One region of the Methylocaldum sp. RMAD-M genome, then DNA from elsewhere that is predicted to be linked to it. Evidence: riboswitches for the same ligand, from Rfam matches in the RefSeq annotation. Region 1 holds a riboswitch; each other region holds the start of a gene.

Region 1 (4,829 bases):
GGGAATTGCTCGACTCGGGATTGGACTCGGCAATCCATGAGCCGATGCGGACGCAGCACACGTTATTTCCTACCGCGGAGATTGACGTCGCCTTGCCCAAAGTGGGACGTGACATGATCAGCCAAGTAATTCCCCACCGCGGCGAAATGCTGTTGCTGGACTACATCGCCTGGGTCGACGACGCCTTCCGTCGCGGCCTTGCGGTCAAAAAAGTCAGGGAAGACGAGTTTTGGGTGGCCGGCCACTTCCCCGGGCATCCCATTATGCCCGGCGCGCTCATGCTCGAAGCCGGCGCGCAACTGGCCTTGTACTTGTCCAATCGGCGGTTGGCGGAACCTGCCGTTGGGCTGTTTCTGCGTATCGAGAACGCACGCTTCCGAAGCTCCGCCGCCCCCGGCGACCAATTGCTCATACTGTGCGAAAACGTCGATCAAGCCCGCAATATCTTCTATTACGACGTGCAGGGATTGATCGAGGATCGTATCGTCTTCGAGAGCCGAATCGTCGGCATGCTGTCCAAAGTGAAAAAGAAGTAAGCGCCTGTCGTTCAGAAGCTCCTGATCGGATGATGGCTTCCGTCCGGATTCCGCATCGGCTGCTGCGCCCTCGTATAGGTTGAACGGAGAGAGCGCAATCCGGCCCACCTTGACTAAACCCGCTTGGGCAACCCGCCAAACTTCACCTAACGAACGCTCCTCGGGAGCCGCGTATCCGCACGCCAGCGCCGGAAGGCGTCGGCATGATCAGGGCCGCTGTAGCGCTCTCGGAAACTCCGAAAACCCGCTCAACTGTCACGAGACCTAAACCGTTCAGTCACATTGATGGCACAAATGGCGTGTACGGTCTGTACTGGGCCGAATGGGCTCAACCCACCTTCACTAAACCAGAACAACAGGAGTGATAGATGCGTCCACGATTGATCATGATTGCCTGTGCGGCAATGACGGCAGTATTTCCCGGTCTCTTCGCCACCGCGTCGGCGTCCGATAATAGCCAAAGCGTGCAGTTGGGGCCTCGGCCGTTTTTCCTGGTTAACGATATGGAAGACGGCGAACTCAAAAACGAGCTTCGGAGATGTGCGAAAGGTCCCTTCAAAAAGACCGATTTCTCGATCGGTCACCGCGGCGCCGCTCTGCAATTTCCCGAACACACCAAGGAATCCTACGAAGCCGCGGCCCGCATGGGCGCCGGCATTCTGGAATGCGACGTGACCTTCACCAAGGATAAGGAATTGGTGTGTCGTCATGCGCAGAACGATCTTCACACGACTACGAATATCCTTGCCATCCCCGAGCTGGCCGCCAAGTGCACGAAGCCGTTCTCGCCGGCCACCTTCGATGCCAGCGGCAATCTCCTCACGCGCGCCACGGCGGAATGCCGCACCAGCGACATCACCCTGGCCGAGTTCAAAACCCTTCGCGGCAAGATGGATGCGTCAAACCCCCGCGCTAGAACCGTGGAGGAATATCTCGGCGGTACGGCGAATTTCCGCACGGACCTCTATGCCGGACCGACCAGCGGCACCCTGCTTACGCACAAGGAAAGCATCGAGCTTTTCAAGAAACTGGGCGTGAAGATGACTCCCGAACTGAAGAGCCCTAGCGTGGCCATGCCTTTCGACGGCTTTTCCCAGGAGGATTTCGCCCAGAAAATGATCGACGAGTATAAGGAAGCGCGCGTTTCCCCGAAAAAGGTCTTCCCTCAGTCTTTCAACATCGACGACGTGCTCTATTGGGTCCGCTACGAACCCGCCTTCGGCAAGCAGGCCGTGTATCTTGACGATGCCGAAACGGTCGCCGATCTGCCCGATGCTGCCACCTTGGCAAGCTATAAGACCATGGGCATCAATATCGTGGCGCCGCCGACGTTTGCTTTGTTGGACCTGGACGCCGGCGGCAACATCGTGCCCTCGGAATACGCCAGGAACGCCAAGGCCGCGGACCTGGATATCATCACCTGGACACTGGAGCGCTCCGGAATTCTCGCCGACGGTAATAATGGGTTCTATTTTCAGACCATCGATTCCGCCATCAAACGCGAGGGCGACGTAATGAAAGTGCTCGACGTGCTGGCGAAGGATGTGGGTATTCGTGGCGTCTTCGCCGACTGGGCCGCGACGGTGACCTATTACGCCAACTGCAAGGGATTGTAAGGGGCGCTGTAAACCCGATCACCGAGCGAGCGGGAGCGAGAAATCGAAGCCTCCGGCGGGGTTTTGTTGCGTGAGGTCCCAAGCCTGCATAGTTCATGAAAGGAGGGTGGGCGGAATCGAAAAGCCCTTAAAATTCAACTGCTGACATTGAATTTTTGAGGAGATTCCGCCGTGATCCATGGTACCGGACAACGTGAACTGTTCGCGCACGTGGCGCGCCGCCGGATCGGCTCATCCCGGACTTCGACGCCGCCGATGATCTCGCGGCTCCCTGGCGCCAAGCAGCACAAACCCACTTTGCCGCCACCGAGGACAAACAACGGGTGTCGGCTAGCTCTTGTTGGAAGCCCTGCGCCGGAGGGGGCTCGCCGGCGCCGAACTGGCTCGCGCGCAGTGTTCGAGCCCGAGGGTGAAGTTCCTCAAGAGTTGTCGCGGACTTTTAGCGACGCTGCGTCATGAGGATGATAATTGCAGCACTGGCCTCGGCCGTTCCGGCTGGCGGTCGGCTCGAGGAACCGGACCGGGATAAGCGCCGGCCCGGTTGTGACGTTCGGCCGCGCCGTCTGCTTCCGCAGTCAGCGAAGCAGATTTGCACCGAATCCTCGCCCATTCACCAAATGGGCTTGCCATGCGAGGCTCACGCAGCCAATTTGCTGGAACGGCGAGAGATGACGCTCATGCCGGCCAAGGCACTAGCGAGCAGCCAGAAGGCCGCTGGAACCGGTACCGCCGTCAGCGTGAGCGATCCATCCGCCTGGTAGAGAATGCTCGTCGATGTAACCGGTATGCCGCCGACGGAAGAGATGGCGGGAGGTGCGGTGGGGTTTCTGACGAACAGGGAGAACAACGACTGGCCGCCGCCGATGGTATCGGGATCGTATACCGCCGAATCATAGAAACTGGTGTTTCCGACGAAGGTAAATTCGCTCGAGGTTACGCCAAGACCGGAAGGAAACTGGGTGCTTACCGTGACGACCCCGGTTCCGCCCGTCACCGATCCCTTAAGAATATTGGTGCCGTCCGTGATGCCCGTGTCACCGGTTACGTCGCGATTGACGGCGCTGTCGAAAAACAGGTCCAGCGAGCCACTCAACACCTGGAAGTTGATGGTCCACAGCCCGTTGCCCAGATTCTGCGCGTTCGTGACTTGTGTTTGGAAAGCCGACTGGGTGGTCAACTCGTAAGAGACGTTCAGTTTGGGGTTGCTCACCGTGGAGGTGCCCAACTGATGGTTGGTGACGTAAGACTGGTACACGCCTGAATAGATGTCTCCCACCGTAATTTGGGAGGGATTGGCGATCGTGTCCGGTACGAGCAATGCCAGACCGCCGTCGCCCGCCGCGAAGTCGTAAGTATCGAAGGGACCGACCGCTTCGCCGGCCGAACCGCCCACGACGGTGTAGTCCGCGGTACCCACCCAGTTCGGCAAGGTTGCCGCACCGGCAGTACTTGAGAATCCGACGCCCGTCAAAGCGAGCGCCGAAATGATCTTACTTGGTTTCATCCGAATTACCTTTTCACTGTGTTGACGTTGAACTCACAGTGATGTCCGTGATTCTGCCCACAGGTGGTGAGCGGTGCCACGGTCCTCCCCATCACTCGGGAGGCGGCCCGGCGATCTCGACAAACGCGAGACCCGTGGCTTTCCGGCCCCGCCTCACGGCGGGTGTGGCTCTTCGGCAAACACGTTCAGCTGGTCCTACAGCTTGACGTGACCGGTAACCGACCTAAGCCTCCTTGCTCATTTTTTCGAAATACCCGGTCAAATTAAGCCGAGACTGTTACACGTCAGTTAATGATTGGTTAAATCTATGTAATCAATTTATGACAAATGACTCGTCGGAGACCGATTAGGTGGATTCTGTCCAGTCTCCCTCTCCATGAGCCAGTGAGCCAGGCTCAAAAAAGTGGACACCATCAATCGCGTAAATCCGGTGATTGGTGGTGGAACGAGATGGCGAAATTACCGAGACAGCCGTTCAAGGCCGAGCTTCGTGCGCAGGTGATGAGATGAGCCAGCGAGGGGAAACCATTCGTGCTGGAAGCGGCGCGGCGGCAGCGGATGGCGATAGACCGAAGGCACTCTGCCGATACGCCAGGTCGAATCGGCGGATCAGGTCCCGCTTGGTCCCCGGCCTTGGTTCGGAGCCTGATCACGTTTCCGCCAGCCGTACCGGCCCACGTCCACACGAAGAGCCGAGCGAATTGGGACGGGTTAGCTTTGGCAACGGCTGGGATCAAAGCCTATCTTCGTAGACTTAGAGCGTTTTCATCTCGCTCGTACGGCAAAACAGGCTTGGCGGACGTCGTTGGCGCCTTCGGCTCGGGTGAATGGATTCAAGCATTCGTAGGTCGGCAATCCTTTGCCGACAAACCCGTCGGCCCAACGGCTATCTTCGTAGACTGAGTGCGCCGATCGTACAACTTTTTCGGCATGCACTCCGCACCACCAGCCCCGAGATCCCGCTGGCGAACAGCCAAAAGGCGGCCGGTACGGGAACCGCGCTGGACTGAATGCTCAAGGACAGACCGGCATTGGCGGCGAGCGGCCCCGAGAGGCTGAAGAACAATCCTTGATTGGGTTCGGACGGATTGCCCAACACGCCCAAATCAATATTTCCGGCGTACAACGCCTGGAAATTGAGCGTCGCCAGAGTCAGTGTCTGATTAGCCGGAA
Region 2 (4,829 bases), on a different contig from region 1:
TGGTGGCCACCGACAAATTGACGGACCATGCCGCTTCGGGTTTTTCCGCCATCGCTTCCTGAAGGCGCGCGACGACGAGTTCGTCCAGCAACGGAGCCAGATCGGTTTCCTCGGCAATGTGCGCCAAGGCGCCCGCGGAAAGCCGTAATCCGTTTTCCGTCACGATGCGCGCGAACACCTCGTAATGTTCGGGTGCCGAAGCGTTTCGGCACATAAGCGGCTGCCGCTCCAGTTCCACACGACCGTTGTCCAAGGCCTGCCTCAGCAACGCCAGCCGGCCGCTCCCGCCCGGCGTCGGATCTGCCTCCGCAATCCGAAAGCTCCCGCTGGACCCCATCTGCGCGTCGCGCAGCGCAGCGTCCGCCCGGGCAAGAAGTGCCGTGCTGCTATCGCCGGAAGAGAGGGCCGCCCCGATATGGACGGTGCAGGACGAAGCGATTCCGGTCTCGAGCAAAGCCATCACCGTCGATTGGGCGAGGTGATGGGTCAGATCGTTCAGGCAATCGGCATCGGCGTGCTCCAACAGCACGGCAAACTGCGCGCCGTCTATTCGCGCCGCCGAGCCGTGCGTCTTTTCGGCGACAGCTTCCACAACATCGGCGAGAAATTTGACGACAAGATCTCCCGTATCGCGTCCGAATCGGCGATTGCATTTCGCCAGTCCGGTGAGCTGAAGGATGGCAATGGCGTGCTGCGTTCCGGATATTGCCAGGGCCGCGTCCAGCGATGCGAGAAAATACGCGCGATTGAAAAGACCGGTTTGCCGGTCGTGGTGGAGATCCCGCTGTAGTTTCTCGATGGTTTCCATCTTCGCGTTCAGCATGCGCCGCACCGCTTCCGACATACGGTTGAACGCCGAGCCGATATGATGCAGTTCGCGAATACGGGGCAGCTCCGCCAAAGGCTCGAACTTGCCTTCGCCGATGCGAAGCGCCAGATTTTCCAGCCGGTCCAGCGGACGTAATGCCTTTTGCAGCAGCCATACCGACAGCAGCGCGGAGATCAGCCAGAAACCCAGAGTCCAGCCCAGGATGGACCAGGTCATCTGCCAAAGTTGGCCATATCCGAAACCGGGATGGCTGGCCACGTCGACCACGGCTGAAAGTTTCCAGCCGGCCATCGATTCGGCCCGACCCGCTGGAGCGTCGAACGGCACGCGGCTGATGAACCATTCGGGAGCGCCGTCCACTTTCAAGGGGAGTTCCCGCTCCACGACGGATTCGCCGTTGGGGCGGATCACGGCGATACGCCGGTAGTAGCCGCTATCGTAGAGAGCGTCCACCGCATTGGCCACCGCCGCGGTGTCGTTGCTCGCCAGGGCGGGCGATAGTTCCAGCGCCAGAGTGGTTGCCGTTTCTTGCGCATGAGCGTGCAACTGGCGTTGCAGAAAGCCGTGGGTATTCGCCAGGCCGGTGGCGAAAAGAGCCAGCCCCAGCAGCAGAAACAGCAGACTGAGCAGCAGGACCAGCAGGATTTTCAGGCTCATCGTCTTCATCGAATCGCTCCCGTCTTTTCGTGGTGCATGCGCGCCAACAGATCGTTCCAGTGGCGTATGTCGGACGCTTCACCCAGTTTGCCATGCTGCCCGCGCTGCTTGGCCGACCACAACCCCTCCGCATTGAAGCTCATGGTCGGCGCTAGATCGGTCCGCGCGGCGGCCGGCCGGATATCGCCGATCAGATTGTCCAAAATCAGCGGTTCGGATTCCGGGGCGGGATAGTAGGCCAGGACCATGTGCGGCTCCATGCGGCTCAGCTGTGGCCGCCAGACCCGGACATAAGTGACCCGCAATCGGTCGGGAGCCACTCCTGCCGCTCGAAGGGTGAAATATTTGGCCAGGGCGAAATCCTCGCAGTCGCCGCCGTTGGCGGCCAGGAGTTCCACCGGAGTCGCCCAGTAGTCGCGGCGCGCCCATTGGTCAGGGTCGGAGATATTGGGCAGCCGGTTGAAGAAATCGTTGACTCGCGCCAGCTTCTCGTGCTCGCCGGCACCGCCCAGATGCAGAACCAGGTCGCGCCACGCCGACAGACGTTCCACCGCCGCCGATCCATAGCGCTGGCCGACCAGTTCCAAGGTTCGTACATTGGGGAGCAGGTCCATTTCGACGCCCGCCACGGCAAGGACCGCAAAAGCGGCGCTCCATATCAATAAGCGTTTCAAGAGCTAAGGGGGTTGTTTTGGAGGAAGCGTATCTTGCCCCATCTCGGCGAAATTTCGCCACCTCATATCCCGGTGGTCGATCGTTTTTCACCGAAGTATAGCGGCGCAGATTGGGAAACCGCCCGTACCTCTAAGTGCCTATCTCAGTAGGCCGTTCGCCCTGAGCCGAGGCGAAGGGTTTTTGAAACCTACTGGGAAGGCTCTAAATGTAGGCCGAAACGAGCGGCCGTAGGTCGGCAATCCCTTGCCGACGAAGGCGTCCGGATGCAGGCCCGGCTAAGCGTCAGCGCTTGATGGCAAACGGTCGCTGCTATACAGGTCAGCGGACCGCCATTCCGGTATGGATTTTCGCTGGCTCCCAAGCTTCCGCCTGGGAGCTATACCCGAGCAGCTCGAGCTTCTCGAAACATCATTCGAATCGAGAAGCGGGAGCTTCTCAACGTCGGTTCCCAAACGGGAGTTTGGGAACCAGCCTAACGACGGAGGCATGTCGGATCAATCGGTTGCGGGCCGGTTGGCACCGAACCGCGGAGTAGGTCGGGAATCCCTTCCAATCGCAAACGGTGTCTCCAATCGCAAACGATCGGTTCGGGAGCACCGAACCGATCCTTCCAGGAACGCCGGAGCCACCCTTCCAATCGCAAACGGGCCTTTAATCGGCCCCTTCCAATCGCAAACGGTCGCGTTAATCGCGACCCTTCCCGACGGGATTTGTCGGCAAAGGATTGCCGACCTACCACCCGATACACCGGGCAAGGCTTCGGAAGAAGTCACATCCAGCGGTGCCCTTCCTCAATTCCCCCGCCTTCATGTTGCGAATCCGTAAAGTCGTTCAGCGAAAAAGCTACAGCCGGGGCAGCTTGCAATCATCTGCGACTTAAGGTTTTGAAAAAAAACACAGCACGCAAATGTAATCCAAAACAAAGACTTAGTTGATGCGCGGGAGCCGTGCGTTGAGTTTTTTCAAAAAATTTCATCGGTGTCACACAAACTTAACTTGGTTGTAAAAAAGCGACATTAAAGTCTGTCTCGCCTTCAAAGGGACGGAAGAAAACCGCAGTGCGGTTCAAGTTGCGGCCGGGGAGCAGGAGCCCGGTCTAGGAGGGTTGCTAGGACAAAGCCACACTCGTCGCGAGGCGGGGCCGGAAAGCCACGGGTCTTGATTGCAAGATAGCCGGGTTGCCACACCAACGTTGATGGCAGCCCGGCTTTTTTGTTTTCGGTGCCAGGAAAAAGGCACAAAAAAAGCCGGTCGCCGAAAAGCGACCGGCTGAAAACAGCCCTGCAGATTGACCTTGGGGAGATGTCTGCAAGGTATTTTCAACCGCAATTCTAGACGAGGAATGGTAATGAATAAATTGAAAACTTTGGTGGCCGGCATCGCGCTGGCGTTTTCGGCCGGCGTAGCGAACGCTGCCATCGATGATGGTAAGCCCGGCAACCAAATCAACGACGCGGGCGACATTCAGGGCGAACTGTTCCTGAACGTGTGGAACCAGGCGGCAGGCGAAACCTTCACCTTTGATACGGGCTGGTCCTACGAAGCGTTCGCGGCCAACCCGACCAGCTTCACGGCTAACTTCGGCGCGGATGCGAAATGGGCTAATTTTGCCGCCACCGGCAACCCACTGGTGTTCAGCTTGGGCGCGAAATCCGATCAGCAGTTTGGTACGGGCGGCGCCAATGGCCGTAATTACTTCATCTTGTCGGTCGATACAATCAATCCGGACTTTGGTACAGATTCCACCTCTCAGGCAGTTCGTGGTCAGATGGATCTCCGTATTCAGGATATCAATCAGACTGATCTCGATGTAAATCTCAACAACTCCACTTTTAGTGTCACGGGTCAGCCAGGAGATTATCCCAACTTCTGGGGCAGCAACGTGGGCGGTGCGAATGGTTCGATCGATACGGATACCGAGGTTGGCCAGTGGCTCGCTATGTACGAGGTGTGGTCGACGGGCGGTGGCCGTGGACAAGTGACCACCGTCAATAATCGCGTGCTGGGCTATGCCTTCCTCGATAAAGACTTGGGCACGCTGTCCTTCGCGAGCGAGCCGCCGTCCGCCGTTCCGGTGCCACCGGCCCTCTGGCTGATGGGTTCGGCCATGACGGCGCTGGTGGGCTTTTCCCGCCGCCGGACCGCCTAAGTTGTCCTGAAATACCGGGTTCCTCGGCGTGCGGCGCTGCGGCGCCGCCTTCGGGGGCAGCCCGGTTCCTCCGATAAAACGCAAACTTCTCGATTTTTGGAGATCGATATGAAACTTCGCCACATTTCTCTGGCCGTTGCTGCCTCTTTAGGCGCCGCTGCCAATGTATACGCTTACAATCCGACTGCCGCCCACACGGTGACGGTGTACATGTCCGGCGCCTCCGCAGTGGACAACCAGATCGCCGCCCTGCTGGATACACAGGTCTGCGAGGCGAACAAGGATTATCTCAACTTCTCCGGCGGCAAGCCGAACGGCAATTACTGGGGCATCTCGTGCCAGACCAACACCCTGGGCACCAAGAAGATCGCCAGCCTGCCCGCCAACGCGAGCGTGCTGTTCATCAAGCGCGCGGCCGGCGGTTCCGCCCAGGGCGTGAGCCCGTTGCTGGCCAACCAGGCCATCGCTCATCTGAATGTGAATTCATGCACTGGCAGTTCTCCCAACTGGAATTGCGCC
Region 3 (4,829 bases), on a different contig from region 1:
TTCGGAAGCCGAGACGGCCGCCAATGAGCCGCCGATAGCCGCAGCCACGATCACCGATACGATCGTGGACCTGATGGTCGTCTATACGCCGAAGGCACGCGCCAATGCCGGCGGCACCTCGGGCATTCAAGCCAAGATCGTGAAAGCCGTCGAGGCCGCCAATCAAGCCTATATCAACAGCAAAGTTCATATGAAGCTCAACCTGGTGCGCATGGCTGAGGTCAACTACACGGAAAGCGGCGATATGGCCCGCACGCTTAATGATCTTCGCGGCACAACGGACGGCAAGATGGACGTCGTACATTCCTGGCGCAATCAATACGGTGCTGATCAAGTGACCCTGGTTTCCGCCGACGCAAATTACTGCGGTATCGCCTATCAAATGACGCGGCTGAGTAGCTCCTTTGCACCTTATGCGTTCGCTGTCGTGCATGACGACTCAAGAGCGTACTGTCTCGCCGCGCAAACTCTGGCGCACGAACTGGGCCATAACCAGGGCAACGCGCATGACCGCGCCAACTCCAGCTATGCCGGCATTTATTCCTACTCTTATGGGCATCGTCTGTGCCAAAGCGGCGGTTTCCGGACGGTTATGTCTTACCCCTGCACCGGGGCAACGCGCATTTCGAATTTCGCCAATCCTAGCGTTTACTACAACGGCAAACCCACAGGAATCGATCCGAACATAAATCCCTCAAAGGCCGCGGCGACCGCCTGGTCGATGGAGAAAGCCCGAGCCACGGTTGCCGCGTGGCGTGCCAGTAAAGTGGCCGCTTCCGCTCCGGCGACTCCAAGCAGGCTGGCAGCTTTCTCTCAATCCGACGATGGAATCAATCTTCGCTGGATGGATAACTCGGATAACGAGGAGGGATTCAAAGTGGAGCGCTCCCGCGATGGAGTCAACTGGGAAGAGGTAGCGTTACTCGGCTCCGACATCACCAGTTTCTCAGACACAGGACTCAACCCGAACAGCGAGTACTCGTATCGCGTATCGGCCTATAACGGCATAGCCGAGTCCAGCCCCAGTGAAGTCGTGACAACGGCAACAGCGTCGGTTGTCAATGGCGTTACGGGAAGGACCGACAACGACGCCGATAATGAGCGTCGGCGATATCGCTTTGGTCGCCGCATTTGATCGAATGTCGAATATCGTAGCGTTACGCTTTATCTGATCTTGATCGAGTAGCACCGGCTGGAATCTGCCACTGAGGCAAAAATTCGTTATCTAAGTACATTCAGGGAAGTCTTGCGGCATAGGCAACCTGCAGGACAACCCCGCCAATCTGTCGAGATTCCGCAAATATTTGCGGAATGTACTTAGGGCATTTTCATACCTACTGTACGGGCACTCGCGAGTAGGTCGGGAATCCCTTCCAATCGCAAACGGTCGCTTTGGTCGCGACCCTTCCAATCGCAAACGGCGTCTTCGGGAAGGGCGTGGCCGGCGCTCCCGGCCAGGCCGTTTGCGATTGGAAGGGTCATCCCAGCGCTCCTGGGATGACCGTTTGCGATTGGAGCGCCGAAGCCCCCCTTCCCGACACCATGTCCCGGTCGAGCGTCTTCGTCGGAAGGGTCGCGACCAAAGCGACCGTTTGCGATTGGGAAGGGATTGCCGACCTACGAATGCTTGAATCCATCCACCCGAGCCGAAGGCGCCAACGACTTCGGCCAAGCCTGTTTTGCCGTACGAGCGAGATAAAAACGCTCTAAGCCCGAACTATCATACGTATCCATCAAAGGGTGCCCGTATGACAGTTCGGGTGAATCGAGTCAGGACTGCAAACCGCTCCGCTCTTAGCCATTCCAAGACGATCTTCCTAGTGTCGCCAGCCGGAATAATCGGACAAATCGCCGCTGGATAACGCGTTTTTCTCGTTTTTTCCTGGAAATGGCCAGTGACACATGCCGCATGGCTGTTGCCAAATGGAGACATGTTTTGCCCGGCCACTCCATGGAACCGGTCATTTTCTGACTCAAGTCCTGCTCTGCATACAAGAGATTCAAGGATTCGCCAGACCGATCACCAACGAACATCGGATTGGCATACGGCGTGCTAAACCGCCATGGCACCGGATAACGTTTGACGTGTCAGCCACTCCGGTGTCGTAGCAACGCTACAAACTCAAAAGAAGCTGCGATTCGCTTAACCTGTGCCAAGGGGGGTACGGGCAGCAATGCATCGTTTATCCGAAGGTGAGGAGCCACCCGGCGAACGATTACGGCCACTGATAAAAAACAACAATCAATGCCTACATGAAACAATCTACAACACTTTTTTGCCGACTCAATCACACAAATTCCCTAGATTTAGACCAATCTTATTTCTACAGAAAAATCGAGCCGCTGACCTAATGCCGCTTGATCTGAAAAAGGCAAAACCATCGAAAGGTGGTGGCGCAAAGTTACCGGTCTACGGGAGCCAGGCTCCTATGACAGCGGGATTGCCAGCTCAAGCCAAAGGTTGCTTTGGTTTGTCTCATCCCCGCGGGTTCCCAGAGACCATCGCCGTCAACTCGACTCTTAGGGGACCACAACGTGAGCAACAAGACTCAGCATTCTAAGTTCACCGCTGCGCGCCGCAAAAATATCCTCGGACTGGCTGGCGTATTTGCAGCCTTAACGTCTATTGTGGGTGTCGTCCATGCGGCGCCGCCGCAGCGCTTATTCAGCGACACGAATCTGACCCTGCCCACGCAGGCCAAGGCGCAGATCAAAGCCATCAAGGGCCGCAGCCGGGGCGTAGCCATCGACTTCAACGCGGTGAAGGCCGATACGCTCACCCTCGAACTGCTCAACGACACCACGGTTACCGCCATCCGCGATCGTATCGAAGACATCGACGGCCGTTTGTCCTGGGTCGGTCATATCGAAGGGCAAGAAGGCAGCAGCGAGGTGATCCTCGCCGTTCGGGGGCAGGCGATGTTCGGAACCGTCGTGATGGACGACGGCAGAATGTTCGAGATCGCCTACGCCGGCAATAAAACGCATGCCGTCCGCCAGATCGATCCCAACAAGACCGCTCCGCATTCGGAACCCCTCGCGCCGGATATTAATGCCGCCGGTGAATTGGCCGGTACAACGACATCCTCGACTAGCCCGTCCACCGCAGCCGCCAGCACCGGCCAAGTCATCGATCTGCTGGTGGTCTACACGCCTCAGGCCCGCGTGAATGCTGGCGGCGTCTCGGGCATAGAAGCCAAGATTATTAACGCCGTTACCAAGGCCAATCAGGCCTACCTGAACAGTCAGGTGGACATGCAGTTGAACTTGGTAAAAATGGCCGAAGTCAGCTATACCGAGACGGGCAACATGTCGACCAGCTTGTCGGATGTCACCGGCACCAGCGATGGCAAAATGGATGAGGTACACTCCTTACGCAACCAGTACGGCGCCGATCAGGTGGCGCTTATAACCGCTGAAAGCAACTACTGCGGCATCGCCTACGTGATGAATAGCCTGGGTTCCTGGTTCGCTCCGTATGCGTTCGCCGTCGTGCATGACGATTCCAAATACAACTGCCTCGGCAACGATACCCTGGCGCATGAATTGGGCCACAATCAGGGCAACATGCACGACCCGGACAATTCCGCCTACGCCGGCGTGTACCCCTACTCTTATGGTTACCGGATCTGCGGCGTGTTCCACGATGTCATGTCCTACAGTTGCAGTTCGCCACGAATCTCGCACTTTTCTAATCCTAACGTTTATTACAATGGCCAGCCGACCGGGGTGGCGAACTACCAGGACACCGCCCGTTCCATGAATGGCACCAGCGCCACCGTCGCCAGTTTCCGGTCCTCGACCACGACCACCACGACGCCCACGGTTCCGACTGCCCCCACAAGTTTGGCGGCGACTACTCAATCATCCAGCAGTATCGCCTTGACGTGGACGGATAAGTCTAGCGACGAAACCGGATTCAAGGTGCAGCGCTCGCTGGATGGCGTCAATTGGAGCGAAGTCGCTTCGCTCGGCAGCAACGTCACGAGTTTCACCAATACTGGCCTCAGCGCCAGCACCACTTATTCTTACCGTGTCTACGCCTACAACAGCGTCGGCAACTCCGCCTTCTCCAATACCGCCTCGGCGACCACCTCGGCTAACAGCGTCGACACAACTCCGCCCACGGTTAAAATCACCAGCCCCTCCAATGGCGTGAAGGTCGGTAACTCGACAAAAATTACCGGCACTGGCAGCGATAACGTCAAATTGCAGGGGCTGAAGCTGGCCATCGACGGCGCCGTGCGAGCTTCAACCAGCGGCGGCTCGATCTCCTATAACTGGAACACCCGCAGCATCGCGAAGGGCACGCACACGATCACGCTGACTGGCACCGATGCGGCGGGTAACACCAATCAAACGTCGATTCAGATTTACAAATGAAAAGGAATTGCAGGATTGCCTAGGGGTTGACAGAAAAGGTTTCTGCCAAAAAAACGGATATTCTTCAGCAAACCTCAAAGAAAAAGCCGTCCCAATGGGACGGCTTTTTAGTTTGCCTGATCAGAAGTCTTTGTGATCTTTTCAGAGCTATGCCTTTTTTCTTCTCCAATTCCTAAAGCCTAGACCAAGCAGACCGGCTCCCAAGAGTGATAAGATGCTCGGCTCTGGAACGGTTATATCGGGCGGTGGAGGAGGAGGCGTAGTTGGAACCGATATGTCACCGAGCACTTTGTCAGAACCTTGTCCATTTGAACCAACCTCCTGAAAACGTGCGTAGCAGCTTGTGCTCGCATAGCAGTCATCCAAAGTGTTGATAAATGCGCTAGTGATGCCAGCTCCATCCAAAATAGGATCTGTGATGAAATCAAGCGAGACTTGCGCAGTTA
Region 4 (4,829 bases), on a different contig from region 1:
TGTATCGCGTCTTTTTATGAGCCCCCTAAGCGGCGGACCCGGCCTTTGCTGAAACAATAAATATGCCACTAAATAATCATTGCTAATCAAACAGATAAATCGCATGCAAACGCCACCGACGTGGCAAATCACGCAGTCTCATGGGTGATTCCACACAAAAGTTCCCCGCTTAGAGCGCGGAAAGGAAGGCGTGTACATACGTCGAGGTCTTGTTTCAGGCGGGAACGGCCATGACGTTCTTGCGGCGCTGTCCCAGCGTGACCAAACTCGCGAGGGCGCTGCCGAACAGCCAAACCGCCGCGGGGACCGGAACCGGTGCGGTGCTGATATTCAAGCTGTACTCCGCGATGTTCTGACTCCAGTTCCCCACGCCGGCGCCGCCCAGGTAGATGGAATAAACCTGACCGGCCAGGGCCAGAAAGGTCAAACCGTCTACACCGTCGACGGTGCCATCGTGAGTCAAGTAGCTCAGTCCTACGGTGCCGAACGGGTTATCGGCTTCGTAAGGTTTCGCGGGTGTGCATCCGGGGCAGTTCCAGGAGCCGTGATGAGAGTAACTGCCAGTACCGGAGTCCATGCCGGTGAAGACGGTGATGCCAAAGTTCTGAATGTCGTAGCCGGTTCCCGTAACCACCACGGGATTCAGTGTTACCCACATAGTTTCTTCGGCCTTGATCAAGCCAATATCGGTCTGATGTCTCCAGCCGGTCGGCCCGTTGGCTGTCGGAACTCCGCTGCCATTGACGCCTGCGTCCTGCCAGGCCCCGGCGCCGGTATCGATTTCCGCGGCGAAGCCGTAACGCGTTACTGCATCTGCTTTCGAGATTTCGAGCGTGTTGCCCGCCGAGTGAAGCTCGGCCGCCCAGTTCAGATGAGACGTACCGGCATAGCCGAAAGGCAGCGTGGTGGCACTGGCGGTTCCGACCCAACCCGGCGATACCGTCGGATAGGTCGGATTGCCTATACCCCCATAGTTCCAGCCGTCGGTGGCGGACAGCTCAGTGGTGGTGAAGGTGTTGTACATCGTATGCGCCTGGGCGCCGGAAACGGCGCCTACGGACAAGACGGTACCGGCGAGGGCCATGGCCACCGCTTTGGTCAGTTTGTTTTTGTTGTTGGACATAGGAAATTACCTCGTGCTGTTCTATGGAGTTGGTCTTTGTTTTCACATAGGCAGCGATGTCCGCAGCGCTCCCGTCAAAAGCGGAAGGCGCTCCGATCTCCCCATCACCGAGGGAGGCGGCCCGGCCGTCTTGGGATCAAACTCACAAGACCCGTGGCTTTCCGAACCCGCCTCGCGGCGGGAGTGGCAGGTGCAAAAGGGACTCCGCCCTGCTACGGTCTACGCTCCCCTTCCCCGGCAATGGTTTTCGGGTTTTCCGTAGCACAAAGCGCGTTCGAACCGGAATTCGGTCGAACCGGCCGATACCCCAAGAGCAATAAGCGCGCCTGAGGTAAACCGTTGATATAGCATTTTCCGAATCGGTGTAAGGGATTCGGATATGTAGGTCGGCAATCCCTTGCCGACGTATCGGCTCGGCGAAGGGCTTTGTCGGCAAGGGATTGCCGACCTACGTTCTTCCCTCCTGGAACGAATCCGTACACCGGGATGGAAAACGCTCTATAACGCTATTTCCATGACGGAAACGACGGAAGCTGCTGGATATCCCGCATTTTTATTACGGGTATTCCAGCATGTGGCGACCCAAATCATCCGGAGGGTCAGTCAGCCAGCTCTTTCACTACACCGTTTCAAAGCGGCGATCGGCTGAGGCCGAGGCGATGAAACGGCCGGATATCGCCGACACCGGCGCATGCCACATGGTGCGCCCAGCCTCGAAGGCAAGCTCGACCGCCTTGTCCCGCATCATGCGGCGACGGCCTTGTGTCTGTGCCGCCCGACGAATCCCATCCCGGCCAAAGCACTGCCGAACAGCCAAATGGCGGCCGGTATCGGAACCGGAGAAGACGTGATGTTCAAGACGTAAAGATCCTTGTTTTGATTCCAATTGGCTCCGCCGCTACCGCCCAGATAAATGGAATAAATCTGACCGGCCTCCGCCAGGAAGGTCAGACCGTTGACCCCGTCGACGGTTGAATCGTGGGTCAAATAAGTTACGCCGGTGGTGCCGAACGGATCGCTCGCGGTGAAATCTAAGCCTTGAATCGGGCTATTCCATGCCTGATGGTTCTCATAGCCGGTACCGGTGTCCATACCGGTAAATACCGTAATCCCGAAGTTGGCAATTTCCGAATTGACGGCGGAGAGATTCAGCGTGACATAAGCATCGCTGTGCGACATCAACAACCCGATATCGGTGGTGTGCGACCAGCCCTGAGGGGTTGCTCCCGCGTCGAGCCAGGCGCCTCTAGCTGTATCGATATCCGCTGCAACGCCATATCTCGCTTGCGCATCTGCCCTGGAAATTTCCAGCGAATCACCCGCGTTATGGAGTTCGGCCGCCCAGTTCAACGCCGAAGAACCGGTGTAACCGAACGGCAGCGTCGTCGGGCTAGCGGTTCCGACCCAACCCGGCGATACCGTCGGATAGGTCGGATTGTTTATACCGCCATAGACCCAGCCGTCGGTTCCCCCATCGGTAGCGGGCGTTCCGGCGTTGTAGGTGTTGTACATCGTGTGTGCCGATGCCTCGGCAACAACCCCTAAAGAAAGGGCCGAGCCGGCAACCGCCATTGCGATCGCCCTGGCCAATCTGGTTTGTTTCATATGAATCCCTGCAAGTTGGAAGTTGAGATACCACGCCGTTAACCCGCATTGCTCATACCCCTTCGCTTCAGCCGTTCGCGCCGCAAAACGGTGTAATTCCAAATCCCTTCCAATCCGGAATTGATTTTCGAAGGGTGGCCGTAACCTACCCTACGCAACGTTCATTCGCATGCCGAATGGAGTAAGAAGTGCAAGCTAAGCGCAACCGATACTTAACAAGTGTCGTGCCAGTGTCCAAATCGAGGCACTACGGTGCTTCCAAGGCTTTACAAATAGGCCGGAATCCGGGAAATGAGGTATATGCCCCAGCATTCAGCGGCATATCGCGCATGAGGAGGAAGTCGGGCGAGGGGGGAGCCGATTGCAATGATGCGGCCTCGTTACGTCGGGAATCCTTTCCCGACGTAACGGGTTGACAGCCAAGCGAAGTCGGCAAAGGATTGCCGACCCACGAATAATTCCATTCGGCATGCGAATGAACATTCATCGTAGGATGGGTAGAGCGAAGCGAAACCCATCGATGGTGGGATAGCCCCTCGGCTCAGCGTAACCCACCGACCCTTCGACTTGGCTCAGGACAGGTCCGAGGCCGCTCGGTGGGTTACGGCCTTGCGGCCTCACCCACCCTACGAAAATCAATTCCGGATTGAACGCGATTTGGAATAAGCTGCCGATTCCGCCAGAGAGCCGCCCACGTTGCCCTCGACGTCGATCCAGAGATGCGGCAAGCCCATGGCGTCCAGCCAGGCCGGACCGTTTTCCTCCTTGAGCATGGCGATGGTCGAAGCGCTGCCGGCGACCACGCAGAAGTCCCCCACCACGCTGACGGCGGCGAGATGGCGTACCGGCCAGCCGCTTTTGGGATTCAGCACATGACCGTATCGGATACCGTCCACGACGATGCAGCGTTCGTAGTCCCCGCTGCTCGCGACCGCGCCTTCGCGCAACGCCAGGGTCTTGATCATCGAGCCTTTTTGGCGCGGGTGAGAAATTCCGACTCGCCACGGACTACCATCCGCCCGCGAGCCGATCAACTTGATGTCGCCGCCCAGATTGATCACGCCGTGTCGAACGCCCGCGTCCCGGCACAGCGCCGCGGCCCTGTCGACGGCATACTCCTTGACGATGCCACCGAAATCGAGCTCCATGCCGGCTACCGGAAATTCGAGCACCGGCGGTTCCCACCTCAGCTTGTGCCAGCCGACCTGCTCGAGCAGACCGCGCACTTGCGCGTCGTCCGGCAGTTTGCCTTGTTCGAAGCGCCAGGCACGCCGCAAAATGCCGGAGGTGATGTCGAAAAGCCCGTCGCTCTGTTCGTAACAGGTCGCCGCATAATTCAGCAAACCCGCCGTTTCGTCATCCACCGCAACCTGGCCACCCTCGGCGGCGACCCTGTTGATGGCGGACAGCAGGCTGTCGTTGCGATAGCGCGAATAGCGCGCCTCCAGGCGGCGCACATCGGCAATGGCCAGCTCCGAAATCCGTCTTGCCTCTGCACGAGTCTCGGCAAAAAGCTGGATTTCGCATGGCGTACCCATTGCCTTGAAGGCGAAACGGAAATACTCGAGACCGTAAGAATTCAAGACTGTTCTAAAGGTAATTCGTCGTCCGTCGAGCGCCGGGAACGGCGGGCGCCTTATCCCGGCCTGCCCGGCACAATATAGGATGGGCCAAGCGAAGCGGGCCCATCTCGGTCGGGAACGATGGGCACGGCCTATCGGCCGTTGCCCATCCTACAATTAGCTATGGCCCGCTCCCACCGGCCGGAAACCACCCCGGCCCGTCAAAACGTATAGGCCGGGAACTAAACGCGCCTGGGGATACTCGTCACCGACTTTTGGACTCTTCTTGATGACTTGGATGCCCCAAACGGTTTTGCCAAAAAATTGCGATGCAATCGCCTGGACATTCATCCGATCCGCGACAGGTACGCCACTCAGAAGCACGCGAAGATCAAGGCGTGGGTTGCCGCGCACCCACGATGGAAGATGCATTTCATCCCAACGACGCCAGTTGGCTCAACCCAGTCGAGCGCTTCTTCGCCCACCCCACCGAGAAGGCCTTCCCTCGCCGCTCCTTCACCAGAGTCAAAGACGCTGGT

What was found. Region 1 has a riboswitch for cyclic di-GMP ahead of pepA (flocculation-associated PEP-CTERM protein PepA). Riboswitches for the same ligand answer to the same signal wherever they lie in the genome.
Region 2: it holds a riboswitch for cyclic di-GMP, as region 1 does, so the genes downstream of both, JOD69_RS22795 (hypothetical protein) here and pepA (flocculation-associated PEP-CTERM protein PepA) in region 1, are expected to answer to the same signal.
Region 3: it holds a riboswitch for cyclic di-GMP, as region 1 does, so the genes downstream of both, JOD69_RS19460 (reprolysin-like metallopeptidase) here and pepA (flocculation-associated PEP-CTERM protein PepA) in region 1, are expected to answer to the same signal.
Region 4: it holds a riboswitch for cyclic di-GMP, as region 1 does, so the genes downstream of both, JOD69_RS20345 (VPLPA-CTERM sorting domain-containing protein) here and pepA (flocculation-associated PEP-CTERM protein PepA) in region 1, are expected to answer to the same signal.

Annotation. Positions count from the first base shown of each region.
Region 1 is NZ_JAFIBZ010000033.1:39,668-44,496, forward strand. It holds gene JOD69_RS21185 (3-hydroxyacyl-ACP dehydratase FabZ family protein) at 1-536, shown strand, start outside; gene JOD69_RS21190 (glycerophosphodiester phosphodiesterase family protein) at 905-2,152, shown strand; gene pepA (flocculation-associated PEP-CTERM protein PepA) at 2,790-3,656, opposite strand; cyclic di-GMP riboswitch class I at 3,755-3,835, opposite strand; gene JOD69_RS21200 (hypothetical protein) at 4,543-4,829, opposite strand, start outside.
Region 2 is NZ_JAFIBZ010000042.1:8,063-12,891, forward strand. It holds gene JOD69_RS22785 (EAL domain-containing protein) at 1-1,495, opposite strand, end outside; gene JOD69_RS22790 (transglutaminase-like cysteine peptidase) at 1,492-2,160, opposite strand; cyclic di-GMP riboswitch class I at 3,270-3,347, shown strand; gene JOD69_RS22795 (hypothetical protein) at 3,510-4,310, shown strand; gene JOD69_RS22800 (hypothetical protein) at 4,419-4,829, shown strand, end outside.
Region 3 is NZ_JAFIBZ010000026.1:67,913-72,741, forward strand. It holds gene JOD69_RS19455 (M12 family metallo-peptidase) at 1-1,135, shown strand, start outside; cyclic di-GMP riboswitch class I at 2,362-2,449, shown strand; gene JOD69_RS19460 (reprolysin-like metallopeptidase) at 2,536-4,383, shown strand; gene JOD69_RS19465 (cistern family PEP-CTERM protein) at 4,531-4,829, opposite strand, start outside.
Region 4 is NZ_JAFIBZ010000029.1:54,282-59,110, forward strand. It holds gene JOD69_RS20345 (VPLPA-CTERM sorting domain-containing protein) at 215-1,123, opposite strand; cyclic di-GMP riboswitch class I at 1,236-1,321, opposite strand; gene JOD69_RS25150 (hypothetical protein) at 1,743-1,871, opposite strand; gene JOD69_RS20350 (VPLPA-CTERM sorting domain-containing protein) at 1,868-2,728, opposite strand; gene JOD69_RS20355 (FAD:protein FMN transferase) at 3,364-4,311, opposite strand; partial or broken gene JOD69_RS24905 (IS630 family transposase) at 4,630-4,772, shown strand.